Linked DNA regions of Variovorax terrae. The protein of the gene in region 2 interacts with the protein of the main gene of each other region in a pairwise test. Links are inferred from orthologs where the notes say so. Each region holds a gene or a part of one and is shown on either strand. Other genes may lie near its edges.

Region 1 (8,794 bases), 1.7 Mb from region 2 along the record:
GGCCTGGGCGCGCGAACATGGCGCCGTGCCGCGCGACGGCCTGGGCATGCTGGTGGAGCAGGCGGCCGAAGCCTTCCTGCTGTGGCGCGGCGTGCGTCCGCCCACGGCCGATCTGCTGGCCGAGATGCGCGCCACCTTCGGATGAAGCGGCCATGAAAGCCCTGCTGCGCTGGATCGGGCTCGTCGTGGTGGCGGCCGTGGCCCTGCAGCTGTTCTTCGTGGGCCGCATCGCCCTGATGCTGGTGGTCGACCCGCAGTCCACCACCTTCCAGCGCTCGGAAGCCTGGCGCCTCGCCACCGAGACCGGCCGCCTGCCCTGGCGCCAGCAATGGGTGCCCTATGCGCAGATTTCCGACAACCTCAAGCGCGCCGTGATCGCCTCGGAGGACGATAGCTTCGTCAACCACGACGGCGTGGACTGGGACGCCATCGAGAAGGCCTGGCAGAAGAACGCCAAGGCCGAGGAGCAGGCGGCGCGGCGCGCCCAGCTCGCGCGCTCCAGCACCCGGCCCACTGCGCGCGCGCCCAAGATCGTGGGCGGCTCCACCATCACCCAGCAGCTCGCCAAGAACCTGCTGCTGTCGGGCGAGCGCACGCTGCTGCGCAAGGGACAGGAGTTCGTGCTGACCCTGCTGCTCGAGCACCTGCTGGGCAAGCAGCGCATCCTCGAGATCTACCTCAACAGCGTGGAGTGGGGCGACGGCGTGTTCGGCGCCGAGGCGGCGGCCCAGCACTACTACCGCAAGCCCGCGGCGCGGCTCAGCGCCTACGAGGCCGCGCGGCTCGCGGTGATGCTGCCGCGCCCGAAATTCTTCGAGAAGCTGCCCAACTCGGCCTACCTGTCGAATCGCGCCTCGACCATCGTGGCGCGCATGGGCGACGCCGAGCTGCCCTGAGCGGGCCGGCGCAGCGGCGGCTGCCCGTATCATCACGCCATGCTTGCCAAGTTGATGAGCCTGTCCCTGCTGGGCCTGATCCGATTCCTCACCGGCGCCCAGGCCCGCTGGTACGGCTGCCCGCCCAAGGCCGAGCAGCGCATCTATTTCGCCAACCACCAGAGCCACGCCGACCTCGTCATGATCTGGGCCGCGCTGCCCGAGGAACTGCGCAGCATCACGCGGCCGATCGCGGCCAAGGACTACTGGACCCAGACCCCGTTCAAGCAGTGGATCACCACCGCGGTGTTCAACGCCATCTACGTGGACCGGGCACGCACGGGTGACCAAGACCCGCTGGAGCCGCTGATCGAGGCGCTCAACAACGGCGACTCGATCATCCTCTTCCCCGAGGGCACGCGCGGCAACGCCGAGGAGCCGCAGGCCTTCAAGGCCGGCCTGTACAACCTGGCCGAGAAGTTTCCCGGCGTGGTGCTGGTGCCGGCCTGGATCAACAACGTGCAGCGCGTGATGCCCAAGGGCGAGGTGGTGCCGGTGCCGATCCTCTGCTCCGTGACCTTCGGCGCCCCGCTGCGGGTGGAGCCCGGCGAGGAGCGCCGCGCCTTCCTGGACCGCGCGCGGCAGGCCGTCATCGCACTGAGAGACGTATGAGCATGCACCCCACCCCCCACGCCGCCACCGGCCGGCTGCGCGGCCCCGCCCGCGCCAAGGCGGCCCGCCGATGAACCAGTTCCTGCGCAGCCTGAGCGCGACCCAGCAGGTGGGCGCGCTCTTTCTCATCGTGTTCGGCCTGCTGGCCATCGTCAGCACGGTCGTGCTGATCCTCTCGCTGCGCGAGCGCGGCGACGATGCCGGGAGCGAGGCCCGGCGTCTCGAGCTGAGGAACTTCAACGGCCTGCTCAAGACCTCGTGGCTCATGGTGGTGGTGTTCTGGGTCGGCTGGGCCTCGGGCGAGCGCGTGGCGACGGTGCTGTTCGGCATCGTCTCGTTCTTCGCGTTGCGCGAGTTCATCACGCTGTCGCCCACGCGCCGGGGCGACCACCGCAGCCTGGTGCTGGCGTTCTTCGTGGTGCTGCCGATCCAGTTCTGGCTGGTGGGCACGGCGCATTTCGACCTGTTCACGGTGTTCATCCCGGTCTATGTGTTCCTGGCGATTCCCGTGGTCAGCGCCCTGGCCGACGATCCGCACCGCTTCCTGGAGCGCAATGCCAAGCTGCAATGGGGCATCATGGTCTGCATCTACGGCATGAGCCACGTGCCCGCGCTGCTGCTGCTGAAGTTTCCGGGCTACGCGGGCAAGAACGCCTTCCTGGTGTTCTTCCTGGTCTTCGTGGTGCAAAGCTGCATGATCGTGCAGCACCTGGCGAGCCGCCGCATGCAGCGCCCGCCCGTCGCGCCGAACGTCAGCAAAAGCTTCAACTGGAAGAGCTGGGCCATCGGCGTGGCCGTGGCCAGCTTCCTGGGCGGGCTGCTGGCGGGCATCACGCCGTTCAAGCCCGGCCAGGCGCTGGCGATGGCCCTCATCGCGTGCATCGCTGGCTCGATGGGCCACTTCGTGATGAAGGCCCTCAAGCGCGACCGCGGCATCACCAACTGGGGCGCCCAGGGCCAGTCGGTGACCGGCGCGGGCGGCCTGCTCGACCGGGTCGACGCCCTGTGTTTCGCCGCACCGGTGTTTTTCCACTCCGTTCGGTGGTATTTTGGCCTGTAGGTCCGCGCCCCACGGTTCTTTGTTGCTACAAATTTCATAGCACATGCGCATCCTCGGCATCGACCCCGGACTGCAGACCACCGGCTTCGGCGTGATCGACGCGGAAGGGCCGGCGCTGGCCTACGTGGCCAGCGGCACGATCAAGACCACGCACCTGCCCACCGGCGACCTGCCGGCGCGGCTCAAGGTGCTGTTCCAGGGCATTGGCGAGGTGGTGGCGCGCTACCAGCCCGAGATGGCGTCGGTCGAGATCGTGTTCGTCAACGTCAACCCGCAGGCCACGCTGCTGCTGGGCCAGGCCCGCGGCGCCTGCGTCACCGCGCTGGTGTCGTGCGACCTCGCGGTGGCCGAGTACACCGCGCTGCAGATGAAGAAGGCGATTGCCGGCTATGGCAAGGCCGGCAAGGCCGAGGTGCAGGAGATGGTCAAGCGCCTGCTCAAGCTGCCCGGCCTGCCCGGCCCGGACGCCGCCGACGCCCTGGGCCTGGCGATCACGCATGCGCATGTCGGGCAGGCCATGGGCCGGCTGGCCGCCGCCACCGGCCTGCAGCGCAAGAGCACGGGCATGTACCGCGACGGGCGCAGCCGCTGAGGGGCCAGGCCGCTCAGGCCAGCCGTTCGAGAATCAGCACGGCAAAGAAACAGAATGCCGCGATCAGCGTCCATTTGAGGACGACGAGGCCGAAGCGCTTGTAGCGCGGCTGGCCCGTGCCGGCGTAGAAGGCGAACGACACGGCCGCGGCGAACAGCAGCAGCATGATCGTCCAGCGGAACAGCAGCATGGCGAGAACGGAAAACGGGCCGCCGGCGCTACCAGGCGCGCGCCGGCCGGGCGAAACCCGCGGGGGCCTGCTTCTCGTCGTCGAAGGTCACGACTTCGTAGGCATCGGTGCGCGACAGCAGCTCGCGCAGCAGCTTGTTGTTGAGCGCGTGGCCGGAGCGGAAGGCGCTGTAGGCCGCCAGCAGCGGCTTGCCGATCAGATAGAGGTCGCCCATGGCGTCGAGGATCTTGTGCTTGACGAACTCGTCGTCGTAGCGCAGGCCGTCGCTGTTGAGCACCTTGTAGTCGTCCATCACGATGGCGTTGTCCAGCCCGCCGCCCAGGGCCAGGCCGTTGGCGCGCATCATCTCCAGGTCCTTGGTGAAGCCGAAGGTACGCGCGCGCGCGATGTCGCGCGTGTAGGAGCCCGAGCTCAGGTCGAACTCCACGCGCTGGCCGGTGGAGTCGACCACGCGGTGCGCGAAATCGATCTCGAAGCTGAGCTTGTAGCCGTGGTACGGATCGAGCCGGGCCCACTTGAGGTGGTCGCCCTGCCCCTCGCGCACCTCGACCGGCCGGGTCACGCGAATGAAGCGCCGGGGCGCCTTCTGCAGCTCGATGCCGGCGCTTTGCAGCAGGAACACGAACGACGCCGCCGAGCCGTCCAGGATCGGCACCTCCTCGGCGGTGATGTCCACGTAGAGGTTGTCGATGCCGAGCCCGGCGAATGCCGACATCAGGTGCTCGACCGTCTGCACCTTGGCGCCGCCCATCGAGATGGTGGAGGCCAGGCGCGTGTCGTTGACCGCCAGCGCCGAGATCGGAATGTCCACCGGCTCGGGCAGGTCCACGCGCCGGAACACGATGCCCGTGTCCGGCTGCGCGGGCCGCAGCGTGAGCTCCACCCGCTGGCCGCTGTGCAGGCCGACGCCGACGGCCTTGGTCAGGGATTTGAGGGTGCGTTGCTGGAGCATGCCCATGATTTTATTCGGGAGAGCGCTGTCTGCAGCGCTCAGCTAGATGGATTCTGGCTATCCACACCATTGCCGCCCCAAGGGCCCGCGCAGCGCGGCCCGTTCGCGGCCACCGCGGAACCGGCTATGCCGGGCCGCTGGTGGCGCCCCCTCGAGGGGGAAGCGGCCGCAGGCCGCTTCGGGGGTGGTCGATCAATCCGCCTGCTTGCGCAGGAAGGCCGGGATCTCGAAGTCGTCCATGCCGCCCGAGGCCAGCGCGTCGACCTTGGCCGCCGCCTGGGTGCGGTTGGTGCGCCACACGCTGGGCACGGCCATGCCGTTGTAGTCGGGCTGGGCCATGCCGCCCCCCATCGCCGCCGCGCCGGGACCGCCGACGGTCGCGTTGACGGTCGGCACATGGAACGGCACGTTGTCGGTGCCGGTGCGCAGCACCTGCAGCGGCGGCGCGGTGCGGCGCGCGCCCTGGCGCGACAGGCCGGTGGCCACCACGGTCACGCGGATCTCGTCGCCGAGGTCGTCGTCGTAGGCCGTGCCGTAGATCACATGCGCGTCGGGCGAGGCATAGGCGCGGATGGTGTTCATCGCGAGCTTGGACTCGCTGAGCTTCAGCGAACCCTTGGCCGCGGTGATCAGCACCAGCACGCCCTTGGCGCCCGACAGGTCGATGCCTTCGAGCAGCGGGCAGGCCACGGCCTGCTCGGCAGCGATGCGCGCGCGGTCCGGGCCGGCCGCCACGGCCGTGCCCATCATGGCCTTGCCGGGTTCGCCCATCACGGTGCGCACGTCCTCGAAGTCGACGTTCACATGGCCGGGCACGTTGATGATCTCGGCGATGCCGCCCACGGCGTTCTTGAGCACGTCGTTGGCATGGGCGAAGGCCTCGTCCTGGGTGATGTCGTCGCCCAGCACCTCGAGCAGCTTCTCGTTGAGCACCACGATCAGCGAATCGACGTTGGCCTCGAGCTCGGCCAGGCCGTTGTCGGCATTGGTCATGCGGCGGCCGCCTTCCCAGTCGAACGGCTTGGTGACCACGCCCACGGTGAGGATGCCCATCTCCTTGGCGATGCGCGCGATCACCGGTGCGGCGCCGGTGCCGGTGCCGCCGCCCATGCCGGCGGTGATGAACAGCATGTGCGCGCCGTCGATGGCCTCGCGGATGTCGTCCGCCGCCGCTTCCGCCGCGTCGCGGCCCTTGTCGGGCTTGCTGCCGGCGCCCAGGCCGCTCTGGCCGAGCTGGATGGTCTTGTGCGAGGAGCTGCGGGCCAGGGCCTGCGCGTCGGTGTTGGCGCAGATGAATTCCACACCCTGCACATGGCGCTCGATCATGTGCCCGACCGCGTTGCCGCCGCCGCCGCCCACGCCGATCACCTTGATCTGGGTGCCCAAATTGAATTCCTCTACTTCAATCATTTCGATGCTCATGTTCTTACTCCTGATTTTTCCTGAATAGTGCAGTTGCCATGTAATTGCGTTGGGGTGCGTCATGAACGTTCATGACGGCGGATCGGTGCACCGCCATCGCCAGTGAGGGCTGCCGCGCGCGAGCCAGAGTTTGTGTTTCATGGTCAGAAGTTCCCCACGAACCAGTCCTTGACGCGGCCCATGGCGGTTTTCATGGAGCCGTTCTTCTGCGCCACCTTGAAACCGCGCAGGCGCGCCAGGCGCGCCTCCTCGAGCAGGCCCATCACGGTGGCCGCGCGCGGCTGGGCCACCATGTCCGACAGCGCGCTCGCATACTTCGGGATGCCGCGGCGCACCGGCTTGAGGAAGATGTCCTCGCCCAGCTCCACCATGCCCGGCATCACGGCGCTGCCGCCAGTGAGCACGATGCCCGAGGACAGCACTTCCTCGTAGCCCGATTCGCGCACCACCTGCTGCACCAGCGAGAAGATCTCCTCGATGCGCGGTTCGATCACGCCGGCCAGCGCCTGCTTGCTCAGCATGCGCGGGCCGCGGTCGCCCAGGCCCGGCACTTCCACCTGCTGCTCGGGGTCGGCCAGCAGCTGCTTGGCGTAGCCGGCCTCGACCTTGATGTCCTCGGCGTCCTTGGTAGGCGTGCGCAGCGCCATCGCGATGTCGCTGGTGATCAGGTCGCCCGCGATCGGGATCACGGCCGTATGGCGGATCGCGCCGTTGGTGAAGATCGCCACGTCGGTGGTGCCGGCGCCGATGTCCACCAGCGCCACGCCGAGCTCGCGCTCGTCCTCGGTCAGAACCGCCAGGCTCGAGGCCAGCGGGTTGAGCATGAGCTGGTCCACGTCGAGGCCGCAGCGGCGCACGCACTTGATGATGTTCTCGGCCGCACTCTGCGCGCCGGTGACGATGTGCACCTTGGCCTCCAGGCGGATGCCGCTCATGCCGATCGGCTCCTTGACGTCCTGGCCGTCGATCACGAACTCCTGCGGCTCCACCAGCAGCAAACGCTGGTCGGTCGAGATGTTGATGGCCTTGGCGGTCTCCACCACGCGCGCCACGTCGGCCTGCGTGACCTCGCGGTCCTTCACCGCCACCATGCCGCTGGAGTTGATGCCGCGGATGTGGCTGCCGGTGATGCCGGTGTAGACGCGCGTGATCTTGCAGTCGGCCATCAGCTCGGCCTCCTTGAGCGCCTGCTGGATGCTCTGCACCGTGGCGTCGATGTTGACCACCACGCCGCGCTTCAAGCCATTGCTCGGCGCGATGCCCAGCCCCGCGAGCTTGAGCTCGCCGCCGGGCAGCACCTCGGCCACCACCACCATCACCTTGGCGGTCCCGATATCCAGCCCGACGACCAGGTCCTTGTACTCTTTTGCCATATATGCACCTGTTGTGTCTTGGGTTCCCGCTACTTCTTGCGGGCGTCCGCGCCCACCGTGGTCACGCCGCGCAAGCGCAGCGCGTAACCATCGGCGTGGCGCAGATCGGCCGCTTCCAGCGAGTCCGCCTTCCGTCCATACTTCGAAACTACCTGCGTCAGCGTGTGCGTGAAACGCTGCACACGCGCCGCCACTTCTCCGGGCGAGCCGCGGCCGAGCTCGATCGCCGCGCCGCTGTCGAGCTGCACGCGCCAGCCGCCGCGCCCGGACAGGTCGAGCTCTTCCACCGTGGCGTCGAGTGGCGCAAACAGCGGCTTGAGCACGCGGTACATCGCCAGCACCTGGGCCGCCTGGCCATCGGGGCCGCTCAGGTGCGGCAGTTCGTCCGCCTCCACCTCGTCCACGTTGGCCTCGAACACCTCGCCGAAACTGTTGACCAGCCGGGACTCGCCGTCCGCCCCCCAATAGGCCACGGGCTGATGCTCCTGCAGCGTCACGTCCAGGCGGTTGGGGAACTCACGCCGCACCACCGCATGGCGCACCCAGGGCACGGACTCGAAGATGGCGCGCACCTGCGCCAGGTCCGCCGTGAAGAAATTGCCCGCCAGCCTAGGCGCTACGTTGGCGCGCAGGGTGACGGCGTTGTTGTGGGCCACCTCGCCCTGCACCGTGATGCCGCCGATGGCGAACACCGGGTTGCGCAGCGCCCACCACACCACCGCCGCCAACGCCATGGCGACGCAGGCCAGGAACAGGGTCGTGGCGACCATGTTCATGAGCTTGACGTCGAACGGCGCGGGCAGCGTCTGGGTCATGCAGGCGCTCCAGGAAGCAGGCGGTGGTCGAGCGAGGCCGACAGCAGCACCCTCACGCACAGCTCCTCATAGCTGATGCCGGCCGCACGGGCCGACATCGGCACCAGCGAGTGGCTGGTCATGCCGGGCGAGGTATTCATCTCCAGCAGGAAGGGCTTGCGGTCGCTGGCGCGGATCATCAGGTCGGCGCGGCCCCAGCCGCGGCAGCCCAGCGAGCGGTAGGACGCCAGCACGATGCGCTGGATCTCGCGCTCCTCGGCCTCGGGCAGGCCGCTCGGGCACTGGTATTTCACGTCGTCGGTGAAGTACTTGTTCTGGTAGTCGTAGGCGCCCTCGGGCGCCAGGATGCGGATCACCGGCAGCGCATGGGCGCTCGCGCCTTCGCCCAGCACCGGGCAGGTCACTTCCTCGCCCTCGATGAACTCCTCGCACAGCACGTCGGGGTCGTAGCGCGCCGACAGCTGCACCGCGTCCTGCATCTGCGAGTAACCCATGACCTTGGTCACGCCGATCGAGGAGCCCTCGCGCGGCGGTTTGACGATCAACGGCAGGCCCAGCTCGTCGGGCACGGTGCGCACGCGCACGCGCTCCTGCTGGTCCGGCGCCAGCCACACGTACTTCGGCGTGGGCAGGCCCTCGGCGCTCCACACGCGCTTGGTCATCACCTTGTCCATGGCCACGCTGGAGGCCATGACGCCCGAGCCGGTGTAGGGAATGCCGAGCAGCTCCAGCGCGCCCTGCACCGTGCCGTCCTCGCCGTGGCGGCCGTGCAGCGCGATGAAGCAGCGCTCGAAGCCTTCCTTGCGCAGCTCGCCGAGGTCGCGCAGCGAAGGGTCGAACGCA
Region 2 (8,804 bases):
CCGTTGACGATGCAGCCCATCACGGCCACCTTCATCTTCTCGACGCCCGGGTACTTGGCGCGCCAGACCGGCATCTGCGCGCGCAGGTAGTCGTCGATCTGCTTGGCCAGTTCCTGGAAGGTGGTGCTGGTGGTGCGGCCGCAGCCCGGGCAGGCCGTGACGCTGGGCACGAAGCTGCGCAGGCCCAGGGCCTGCAGAATCTCGGAGGCGATCACCACTTCCTGCGTGCGCGATTCGCCCGGCTGCGGCGTGAGCGAGACGCGGATGGTGTCGCCGATGCCTTCCTGCAGCAGGATGCCGAGCGCCACCGACGACGCCGCCGTGCCCTTGGTACCCATGCCGGCCTCGGTCAGGCCCAGGTGCAGCGCATAGTCGCAACGGCGGGCCAGCTCGCGGTAGACCGAGATCAGGTCCTGCACGCCGCTGACCTTGCAGCTCAGGATGATCTGGCGGCCGTCCATGCCCATCGATTCGGCGAGTTTGGCGGAGTCGATGGCCGAGGTGATCAGCGCCTCGTACATCACCGACTTGGCGTCCCAGGGCTCGGCGCGCTGGCTGTTGGTGTCCATCAGGCTGGCCAGCAGCTCCTGGTCGAGGCTGCCCCAGTTGACGCCGATGCGCACCGGCTTGTTCCAGCGCACCGCGGCTTCGATCATCTGGCCGAACTGGCGGTCCTTCTTGTCGCCCTTGCCCACGTTGCCGGGGTTGATGCGGTACTTGCTCAGCGCCTCGGCGCAGGCCGGGTAGTCGGTCAGCAGGCGGTGGCCGTTGTAGTGGAAGTCGCCGATCAGCGGCACGTCGATGCCCATGCGGTCGAGCTGCTCGCGGATGTAGGGCACCTGGGCGGCGGCCTCGGGCGTGTTGACGGTGATGCGAACCATCTCGGAACCCGCGATCGCGAGCTCTTTGACCTGGATGGCGGTGCCGATGGCGTCCACCGTGTCGGTGTTGGTCATGGACTGCACGCGCACGGGCGCATCGCCGCCGACCGTGACGACACGGGAACCCCAGGCCACGCTGGACTGGCGGGAGCGCCGCGCCTTGGGCGCTGCCGGTTCGATGGGCAGGCAGGGTTCCATCACTTCACCTCGAAACGTGCCACGTTGTCGCGGGCCAGGGGCACGAGATCCAGCGGCTTGCCGCGCACTTCCACCTGGGTGGAGTCGGCCCGGCCGACGATGACGGACAGCGGCAGCGCACCGGAGGCGCCGACGGTCTCGCCGGACGCCATGATCCTGCGCAGCGGCACCGTGCCCTTGGCATCGGTGACCTCGACCCAGGACTCGCCGCGGGCCTTGAACACCACGATGCCGGAGGTTGCTGCGGGCATGGCGGCCGCGGCGACGGCCGGCGGCGCGGCGACGGCCGCAGACGCCGATGGCAGCGGAGCACCCGCCGTAGAGGCCGCCGCAACGGCGGGCGCAGCAGGCGTGGCCGCTGCCGGGAGTTTGGACTGCCCCGCGCCGGCCTCGGCTTCATCGGGGAGCCGGGCCGCGGCAGGGAGCGCTGCCGCCGCCGCAGCGGCGGAGTCCGCCACGGCCGGCAGCGGCTGCTCGGGCACCGCGGCCGCCACAGGCGGCTCATCGCGCGGCGCCGGCATGGCAGGCAGGAGCAGCAACACCAGGGCCGCCAGCAGCAAGGCCAGCACGGCCAGCAGGCCCGGCCGCGACAGCGAGCCCCACAGGCTGGGGCGCGGGGCATCGCTGGGCGCGCGGTAAGGCGCGTTGAGGCCGGACTGATCGAGCTTCAGCAGCGGCGCGCCCAGTTGCGGCAGCCGGTCCAGAATGGGCGCAGGGTCGGCCTTGAGCGTGCGGCAGACGCTGGACGCCAGGGCGCGAACGAACACGGCGTCGGGCAGCAGGTCGAGGCGGCCCGCTTCCAGCGCCTCCAGTTTCTTCACCGGCACCTTGAGCGACACCGCCAGCGCGGCGATATGCAGGCCCGCGGCTTCCCGCGCCTGGCGCAGCAGCGCCCCCGCCGCCACGGCGGATTCCATCACCGGCGTCAGGGCTGCGGACGGGTCCGCCATCGAGGCAGCAGACTCATTCATCGAAAGTCCCCCGATCGTACGCCGCGAGTTCCTTCGATTGGGGATAGCGCTTCTTGAGCTGCTCCACCAGTTGCTGCATGGCTTCACGGTTCTCCATGCGTCGCTCCACCTTGACGCCCAGCCACAGCGACTCGGCATTGGCCAGTTCGCTGTTGTTCAGGCGCCGGATGTAGAACTGGGCGCGCGTGAATTCGCTGCGCTGGTACAACAGCAGGGCCAGGTTGTAGCCGGTCACCGGGTTGGCGGCGTCGAGCTCGTAGGCGCGCGACAGGCTGCGCTCGGCCTCCTCGCGCTTGCCGGCCCGGGCCTGGCACAGGCCCTGGGTCATCAGGGTCTTGGCCCGGTCGCCGTAGGTGGGGTTGGTCAGGACCTGGGCGAATGCCTGGTCGGCCTCGCTGTAGCGGGCCTGCTGGCACATCAGCCAGCCGTAGTTGTGCAGGGCATTGGCATCGCGCGGATTCAGCGAAATGGCCCGGCGAAAGCTGTCTTCCGCCATGCGCGCGTCGTTCAGGCGCATGTAGACCAGGCCGCGCAGGCTGTAGGCGTCGGCAAAGCTGGGGTCGGTGGCGATCGCCTGCTTGAGCTCGTCCAGCGCCACTGTGGTCTGGCCCTGCTCGAAATAGCCGGTGGCCAGCTCCAGGCGGATGCGCGCACGCTTGCGGGCCTCGGGCTCGTCGGAGTTCGTCACCAGGTCGGCGTGGCTGTCAGAGGCGCCCGGCCCCGAGGAATGGGACGCGCAGCCCGCCAGCCCTCCCAGCGAGACGGCGGCCAGCCATGCCCAGAAAAACCATTGCCTGGCGTGCTCCCACCCCACAGCGGACCTTTTCATGCCTCAGCTCTCCTTGGTAGCGGCCAGTGCGCCGGCCGGTTTCAACATCACGGTGCGCTGCCTAGTGATGCGTTCGCCCACGCGGGTGCGGTCTTTCACGTCCCCGGCGAGCTGGCCGCAAGCGGCATCGATATCGTCGCCGCGGGTTTTGCGCACGGTCGTCACGATACCAGCATCACTGAGGATTTTGGCGAATGCCACCACGCGGCTGTGGGGCGAGCGCGTCAGTCCGGAGGCGGGAAAAGGATTGAAGGGAATCAGGTTGAACTTGCACGACACGCCCCGCCCCGCGTGGCGCTGCACCAGGTCGATCAGCTGGTGCGCGTGCTCGGGCTGGTCGTTCACGCCGTCGAGCATGCAGTATTCGAAGGTGATAAAGTCGCGCGGCGCATGGGCCAGGTAGCGCTGGCAGGCATCGAGCAGCTCGGCCAGCGGGTACTTGCGGTTCAGCGGCACCAGGTTGTCGCGCAGCGCATCGTTGGGCGCATGCAGCGAGACGGCCAGCGCCACCGGGCAGTCCTCGCCGAGCCGGTCCATCATCGGCACCACGCCGGAGGTGGACACGGTGACGCGGCGGCGCGACAGGCCGTAGCCATGGTCGTCCAGCATGGTGCGCAATGCAGGCACCAGCGCCGCATAGTTCTGCAGCGGCTCACCCATGCCCATCATCACCACGTTGGAGATCACGCGCTCGTCGGTCTTCAGATGCCGGCGCAGGAAATGCTCGGCGAACCAGAGCTGGGCGATGATTTCGCCCGCGGTCAGGTTGCGGCTGAAGCCCTGGTGGCCGGTGGAGCAGAAGCGGCAGCCGACCGCGCAGCCGGCCTGCGACGACACGCACAGCGTGCCCCGGTCATCCTCGGGAATGAAAACGGCTTCGACGGCATTGCCGTCGCCCACGTCGAACAGCCACTTGATGGTGCCGTCGGCGGACTCGTGCTGGGTGATGACGGGCAGGCCCTGCACATGGGCCGCCGTCTTGAGCTTCTCGCGCAGCGACTTGGCCAGATCGCTCATCTGGTCGAAGTCGGAAGCGCCCTTCTGGTGGATCCAGCGGAACAGCTGGGTGGCCCGGAAGCGTTTTTCGCCGAGCCGCTCGCAGAAGGCGGCCAAACCGTCGAGGTCGTGGTCGAGCAGGTTGGCCGTCATCGCATCGGGAACGATTACCGGGAGTAAACGTTCATGCCGGGGAAGAAGAAGCCGACTTCCACCTGGGCGGTTTCGGCGGCATCGGAGCCGTGCACGGCATTGGCATCGATGCTGTCGGCGAAGTCGGCGCGGATGGTGCCCGGGGCCGCCTTCTTGGGATCGGTCGCGCCCATCAGCTCGCGGTTCTTCAGGATGGCGTTCTCGCCTTCGAGCGCCTGGATCATCACCGGGCCGGAGATCATGAAATCCACCAGGTCCTTGAAGAAGGGACGTTCCTTGTGCACGGCGTAGAAGGCTTCGGCTTCGCCGCGCGACAGGTGGGCCATCTTGGCGGCCACGATCTTCAGGCCGGCGGCCTCGAAACGGGCGTAGATCTGGCCGATCACGTTTTTCGCCACAGCGTCGGGTTTGATGATGGAAAGGGTGCGTTCGATAGCCATGATGAGTCTTTGATCCTGAACTTGTGGTTTCGATTTTTCGCCCATTGGGCAAAGCCTTGTATTTTAGCCTGCCCGGGTGATTTCCCCGTGAAATCAGGCAAAAACAATCCTGTCAGCGCGGCCGTGCGCGCCGCCTGGCGTCCGGATCAGCGGCCGCGGCCGCCACCGCCGCCCCGGCGCTGTCCGCCGCCCATGCCACCGCCGCCCCCGGGGCCGCGGCGCTGTCCCTGGCCCGGGCCTTGGCGCTGGCGCGTGAAACTGTCGGCACCGATGTAGCCGAAGGCGGTTTTCATCGGATCGGGCTGCGCATTGCCGCCCTGCCCCTGGCGGTCGCCACGGTCGGAGCGGTCCTTGCGCCGCTGGCCCTGGCCGCCGCCATTGCCGTTGCCCGCCTGGGAGGGCGGCTGGCGCTGGCCGTCGCCACGCGGCCCGCCGCTGCGCCCGCCCCGGCGGCGGTTGTTGCGATTGCCGCCGCGGCCCTGGCCTTCGGCGTCATCGGCCTGCCCGCCCGCCTGGCCGCGGCCGGCAGCCCGCTCGGCGCCGGCGGCCTGCATCAGGGCGCGGATGTCGCGCTCGTCGAGCTCCATCCAGGCCCCGCGCTTGAGCCCGCGCGGCAGCACCATGGCGCCGTAGCGGATGCGGATCAGGCGGCTCACGGCATGGCCGACCGCCTCGAACATGCGCCGCACCTCGCGGTTGCGGCCCTCGGAAATCGTCACCCGGTACCAGCAGTTGGAGCCTTCGCCACCGCCGTCCTCGATCGAGCCGAACTGGGCCATGCCGTCGTCCAGCTTCACGCCGTCCAGCAGGCGCTGCCGCTCCTCGTTGCTCAAGGCGCCGAGCACGCGCACCGCGTACTCGCGCTCCAGCCCGAAGCGCGGGTGCATGAGCTTGTTGGCCAGTTCGCCCGAGCTGGTGAACAGCAGCAGGCCTTCGGTGTTCAGGTCGAGCCGGCCGACCGACTGCCATTTGCCCTGGAACAGCTTGGGCAGCTTGCGGAACACGGTGGGCCGGTTCTGCGGATCGTCGTTCGTCACGACCTCGCCCACCGGCTTGTGGTAGGCGATCACCCGGGCCGGCGGCGGCGCGATGCGAAAGCGGATCGGCTTGCCGTTGACCTTGACGGAATCGCCGAACTGGATGCGCTGGCCGATGTGGGCCGGCTCGTTGTTGACCGAGATGCGCCCTTCCATGATGAGCTGCTCCATCTCGAGGCGCGAACCCAGCCCGGCCTGGGCCAGCACCTTGTGCAGCTTGGGCGTGTCGACCTGGGCGCCCAGCACGCGCTTGGGCGGCGCCAGCTCGGCGCTCTCCTCGTCGGCATCGAACTGGCCCGACACCACGTCGGCAAAGCGGTTGGCCTCCGGCTCGGCAGCACGCGGCGCCTCGGACGCGCGGCGGCGGCCAGGGCCGTCCTCGTCGTCTTCGTCATCCTCCTCGTCGCGGTCGTCGTCCTGCGCTTCGAGTGCTTCCTCTGCTACAGATTCCATAGCATCTCGCGGCCGCGGGACAAGGACCTGCGCCTTGTTTTCCTCAATTTCGTCGGCGGATGCCTGGGTTGCCGTGCCGGGAGTGTGTTCGTTCATGATGGGGTTCCAATGGGCCCGGCCTCGTCGCCCGAGGCGACCTCGCCGGACTCCGCCGCGGTGACCGCGGCCTCTTCCTCGTGGGGTGCGTCCGCATCGATGGGCAGGCCCGGCTGCAATGTGGCGCTCAGATGGTTCAGGGATTCCAGCACGCTGGCCTGCTGGGCCGGGTTGTCCAGCATGGGCAGCTGGTCGAGCGATTCGATGCCGAGATCGTCGAGGAACTGCCGCGTGGTGGCGAACAGCGCCGGACGGCCGACCGCCTCGCGGTGGCCGATGACCTCGACCCAGCCCCGGTCCTCGAGCTGCTTGAGGATCAGCGTGTTGATGGTGACGCCGCGGATGTCTTCCATGTCGCCGCGCGTGACCGGCTGGCGGTAGGCGATGATGGCCAGCGTCTCCAGCGTGGCGCGGGTGTACTTGGGCGGCTTCTCGGGATGCAGCCGGTCCAGGTATTCGCGCATCTCGGGCCGGCTCTGGAAGCGCCAGCCGCTGGCCACGCCGACCAGCTCGACGCCGCGCTGGGCCCAGTCGTTCTGCAGGTCCTGCAGCAGGGTCTTGATCGTGTCGGCCCCGAGTTCGTCATTGAACAGCACGCGCAGCTCGCGCACCGGCAAGGGTTGCTGCGAGCAGATCAAGGCGGTTTCGAGGACACGCTTGGCATCCGCCGTATTCATGATGTTGCGATTCCGGGAAAAGGCGCCAACAGGCGCGTTTTAGTTCGAGCGTTGCGGCCAACCGGGAAGCTGCGCAACGGGTGCCACTCCGCAGAGCGGCGGGGGCCATGGCCCTGGGGCCACTACGGTGAATTGTAACTCAGCCCCCAGGCCTGCAAGGCCCGGCTCAGATCGCCGGGCAAGGCGGCCCGGAACTCGAGCGGCTGCTGCGTGGCGGGATGGACGAACGCGAGCCGGAACGCATGCAGCGCCTGGCGCTCCAGCCCGGCGGCCGGCGCGCCGCCATACAGCGCATCGGCCACCAGCGGATGGCCGATGGACGCCATGTGGACCCGGATCTGGTGCGTGCGGCCGGTTTGCAGCGTGCAGCGCACCCAGCAGCCCTGCTCCGAATTTTGTAGCAGCTCAAGACCGGTGCTCGCGGACTTCCCGGCGTTTTTGCTCAGATCGACGACCGCCATGCGCAGCCGGTTGCGCGGATCGCGGCCGACGGGCGCCTCGACCTGCCGCTGCTCCGGCCCGGCCCACGGGCGATGCGCCAGCGCAAGATACTGCCGGCTCACCTCGCGCGCCGCGATCTGCTGCACCAGCGCATCCATCGCCGCCCGGGTGCGGGCCACCACCATCAGGCCGCTGGTGTCCTTGTCCAGCCGGTGCACGATGCCGGCGCGCGGCAGCAGCCGCGCCTGCTCGTCGCGTGCCAGCAGGCCGTTGAGCAGCGTGCCGCTCCAGTTGCCCGGCGCCGGATGCACTACCAGGCCGGCCGGCTTGTTGATGACCCGCAGGTGTTCGTCCTCGAACACCACGTCCAGCGCCATGGCTTCGGGCTTGAAGGCCTGGCTCTGCAGCGTGGGCCGCAGCTCGATCACGCCCTGGTCGCCGGCCTTGACCCGGGCCGAGGACTTGAGCGCGACCACGCCGTTCAGCGTGACGGCGCCGGCCTCGAGCAGCTGCTGCAGATGGCTGCGCGAAAATTCGGGCACCAGCTCCGCCAGCGCCCGGTCGAGGCGCTCGCCATGCTGTGCCGGCCCCACGGTCAACGGACGCCACTCGGCCTCGGCGGCCGCGTCGTCCAGGCCCTCGGCAGCCTCTTCGGCCGCGGGGTCGCTCGATATAATGAAATGGCCCTGATTCAAGAAAGATGTCCCTAATGTTTCGAGCCAAATTATCGGTTGTCCCTGCGCTGTCCGCGGTGGCCCTGGCCCTGCTGCTGTCAGCGTGCTCGAGCACCAAGGAGGACAAGACCGCCGGCTGGAGCCCGAACAAGATCTATGCCGAAGCCAAGGACGAGATGAGTTCCGGCGGCTACGACAAGGCCGTTCCGCTGCTCGAGAAGCTCGAAGGCCGCGCCGCCGGCACGCCGCTGGCGCAGCAGGCCCAGCTCGACAAGGCCTACGCCCAGTACAAGTCCAATGAGCAGGCCCAGGCCATCGCCACGCTCGACCGCTTCATGAAGCTGCACCCGTCCAGCCCGGCGCTGGACTATGCGCTGTACCTCAAGGGCATCGTCAACTTCAACGACAACCTGGGGCTGTTCTCGTTCCTGTCGCGGCAGGATCTGTCTGAGCGCGACCAGAAGGCCGCCAAGGAATCGTTCGAATCGTTCAAGGAGCTGGCGGCACGCTTCCCCGACTCGCGCTACACCCCCGACGCCCGCCAGCGCATGACCTACATCGTCAATTCGCTGGCCCAGTACGAGGTGCACGTGGCCCGCTACTACTACAGCCGCGGCGCCTACGTGGCCGCCGTCAACCGGGCCCAGATCGCGCTGGCCGACTACCGCGACGTGCCGGCGCTCGAGGAAGCCCTGTTCATCCTGTACCGCTCCTACGATGCGCTGGGCATGACCCAGTTGCGCGACGACACCAAGCGCGTGATGGAAAAGAGCTATCCCCAGAGCGAATACCTGAGCCGCGGCTTCAAGACGCGCTCGGATCCGTGGTGGCAGCTCTGGTGAGCGCATCCAGCGCCTCCTCGAATTCCGCCTGCGACTGAAGCCGCCGCATCGGCGGCAGAGCCGCCAGCAGCCGCCGCCCATAGCCCATGCCGGTCAGGCGCGTGTCGCACACCACC

The links.
Region 1: the proteins of rlmN (region 2) and ftsZ interact in binary tests that used the Escherichia coli proteins (3 or more experiments, as listed by UniProt). The link is inferred for Variovorax terrae from one-to-one orthologs.

What each region holds. Positions count from the first base shown.
Region 1 is NZ_JALGBI010000001.1:449,442-458,235, reverse strand. Bases 3,649-6,492 are described here. They hold ftsZ (cell division protein FtsZ), read right to left. Parts: upstream 5,764-6,492; coding sequence 4,534-5,763; downstream 3,649-4,533. Other genes in these bases: ftsA (cell division protein FtsA), read right to left, coding at 5,907-6,492; lpxC (UDP-3-O-acyl-N-acetylglucosamine deacetylase), read right to left, coding at 3,649-4,341. Also shown: aroE (shikimate dehydrogenase), read left to right, coding at 1-145; MMF98_RS02075 (transglycosylase domain-containing protein), read left to right, coding at 153-896; MMF98_RS02070 (lysophospholipid acyltransferase family protein), read left to right, coding at 936-1,547; MMF98_RS02065 (phosphatidate cytidylyltransferase), read left to right, coding at 1,618-2,607; crossover junction endodeoxyribonuclease RuvC, read left to right, coding at 2,651-3,199; MMF98_RS02055 (hypothetical protein), read right to left, coding at 3,213-3,389; more of lpxC, read right to left, coding at 3,418-3,648; more of ftsA, read right to left, coding at 6,493-7,136; MMF98_RS02035 (cell division protein FtsQ/DivIB), read right to left, coding at 7,166-7,951; MMF98_RS02030 (D-alanine--D-alanine ligase), read right to left, coding at 7,948-8,794. UniProt on the Escherichia coli protein: Essential cell division protein that forms a contractile ring structure (Z ring) at the future cell division site. The regulation of the ring assembly controls the timing and the location of cell division.
Region 2 is NZ_JALGBI010000001.1:2,141,937-2,150,740, forward strand. What follows is about bases 1,956-4,809. They hold rlmN (dual-specificity RNA methyltransferase RlmN), read right to left. Parts: upstream 4,029-4,809; coding sequence 2,883-4,028; downstream 1,956-2,882. Other genes in these bases: MMF98_RS10115 (helix-turn-helix domain-containing protein), read right to left, coding at 1,956-2,050; pilW (type IV pilus biogenesis/stability protein PilW), read right to left, coding at 2,043-2,879; ndk (nucleoside-diphosphate kinase), read right to left, coding at 4,043-4,468; MMF98_RS10135 (pseudouridine synthase), read right to left, coding at 4,615-4,809. In the rest of the region: ispG (flavodoxin-dependent (E)-4-hydroxy-3-methylbut-2-enyl-diphosphate synthase), read right to left, coding at 1-1,079; more of MMF98_RS10115, read right to left, coding at 1,079-1,955; more of MMF98_RS10135, read right to left, coding at 4,810-6,054; SMC-Scp complex subunit ScpB, read right to left, coding at 6,051-6,731; MMF98_RS10145 (RluA family pseudouridine synthase), read right to left, coding at 6,854-7,867; MMF98_RS10150 (outer membrane protein assembly factor BamD), read left to right, coding at 7,882-8,688; DNA repair helicase YoaA, read right to left, coding at 8,651-8,804.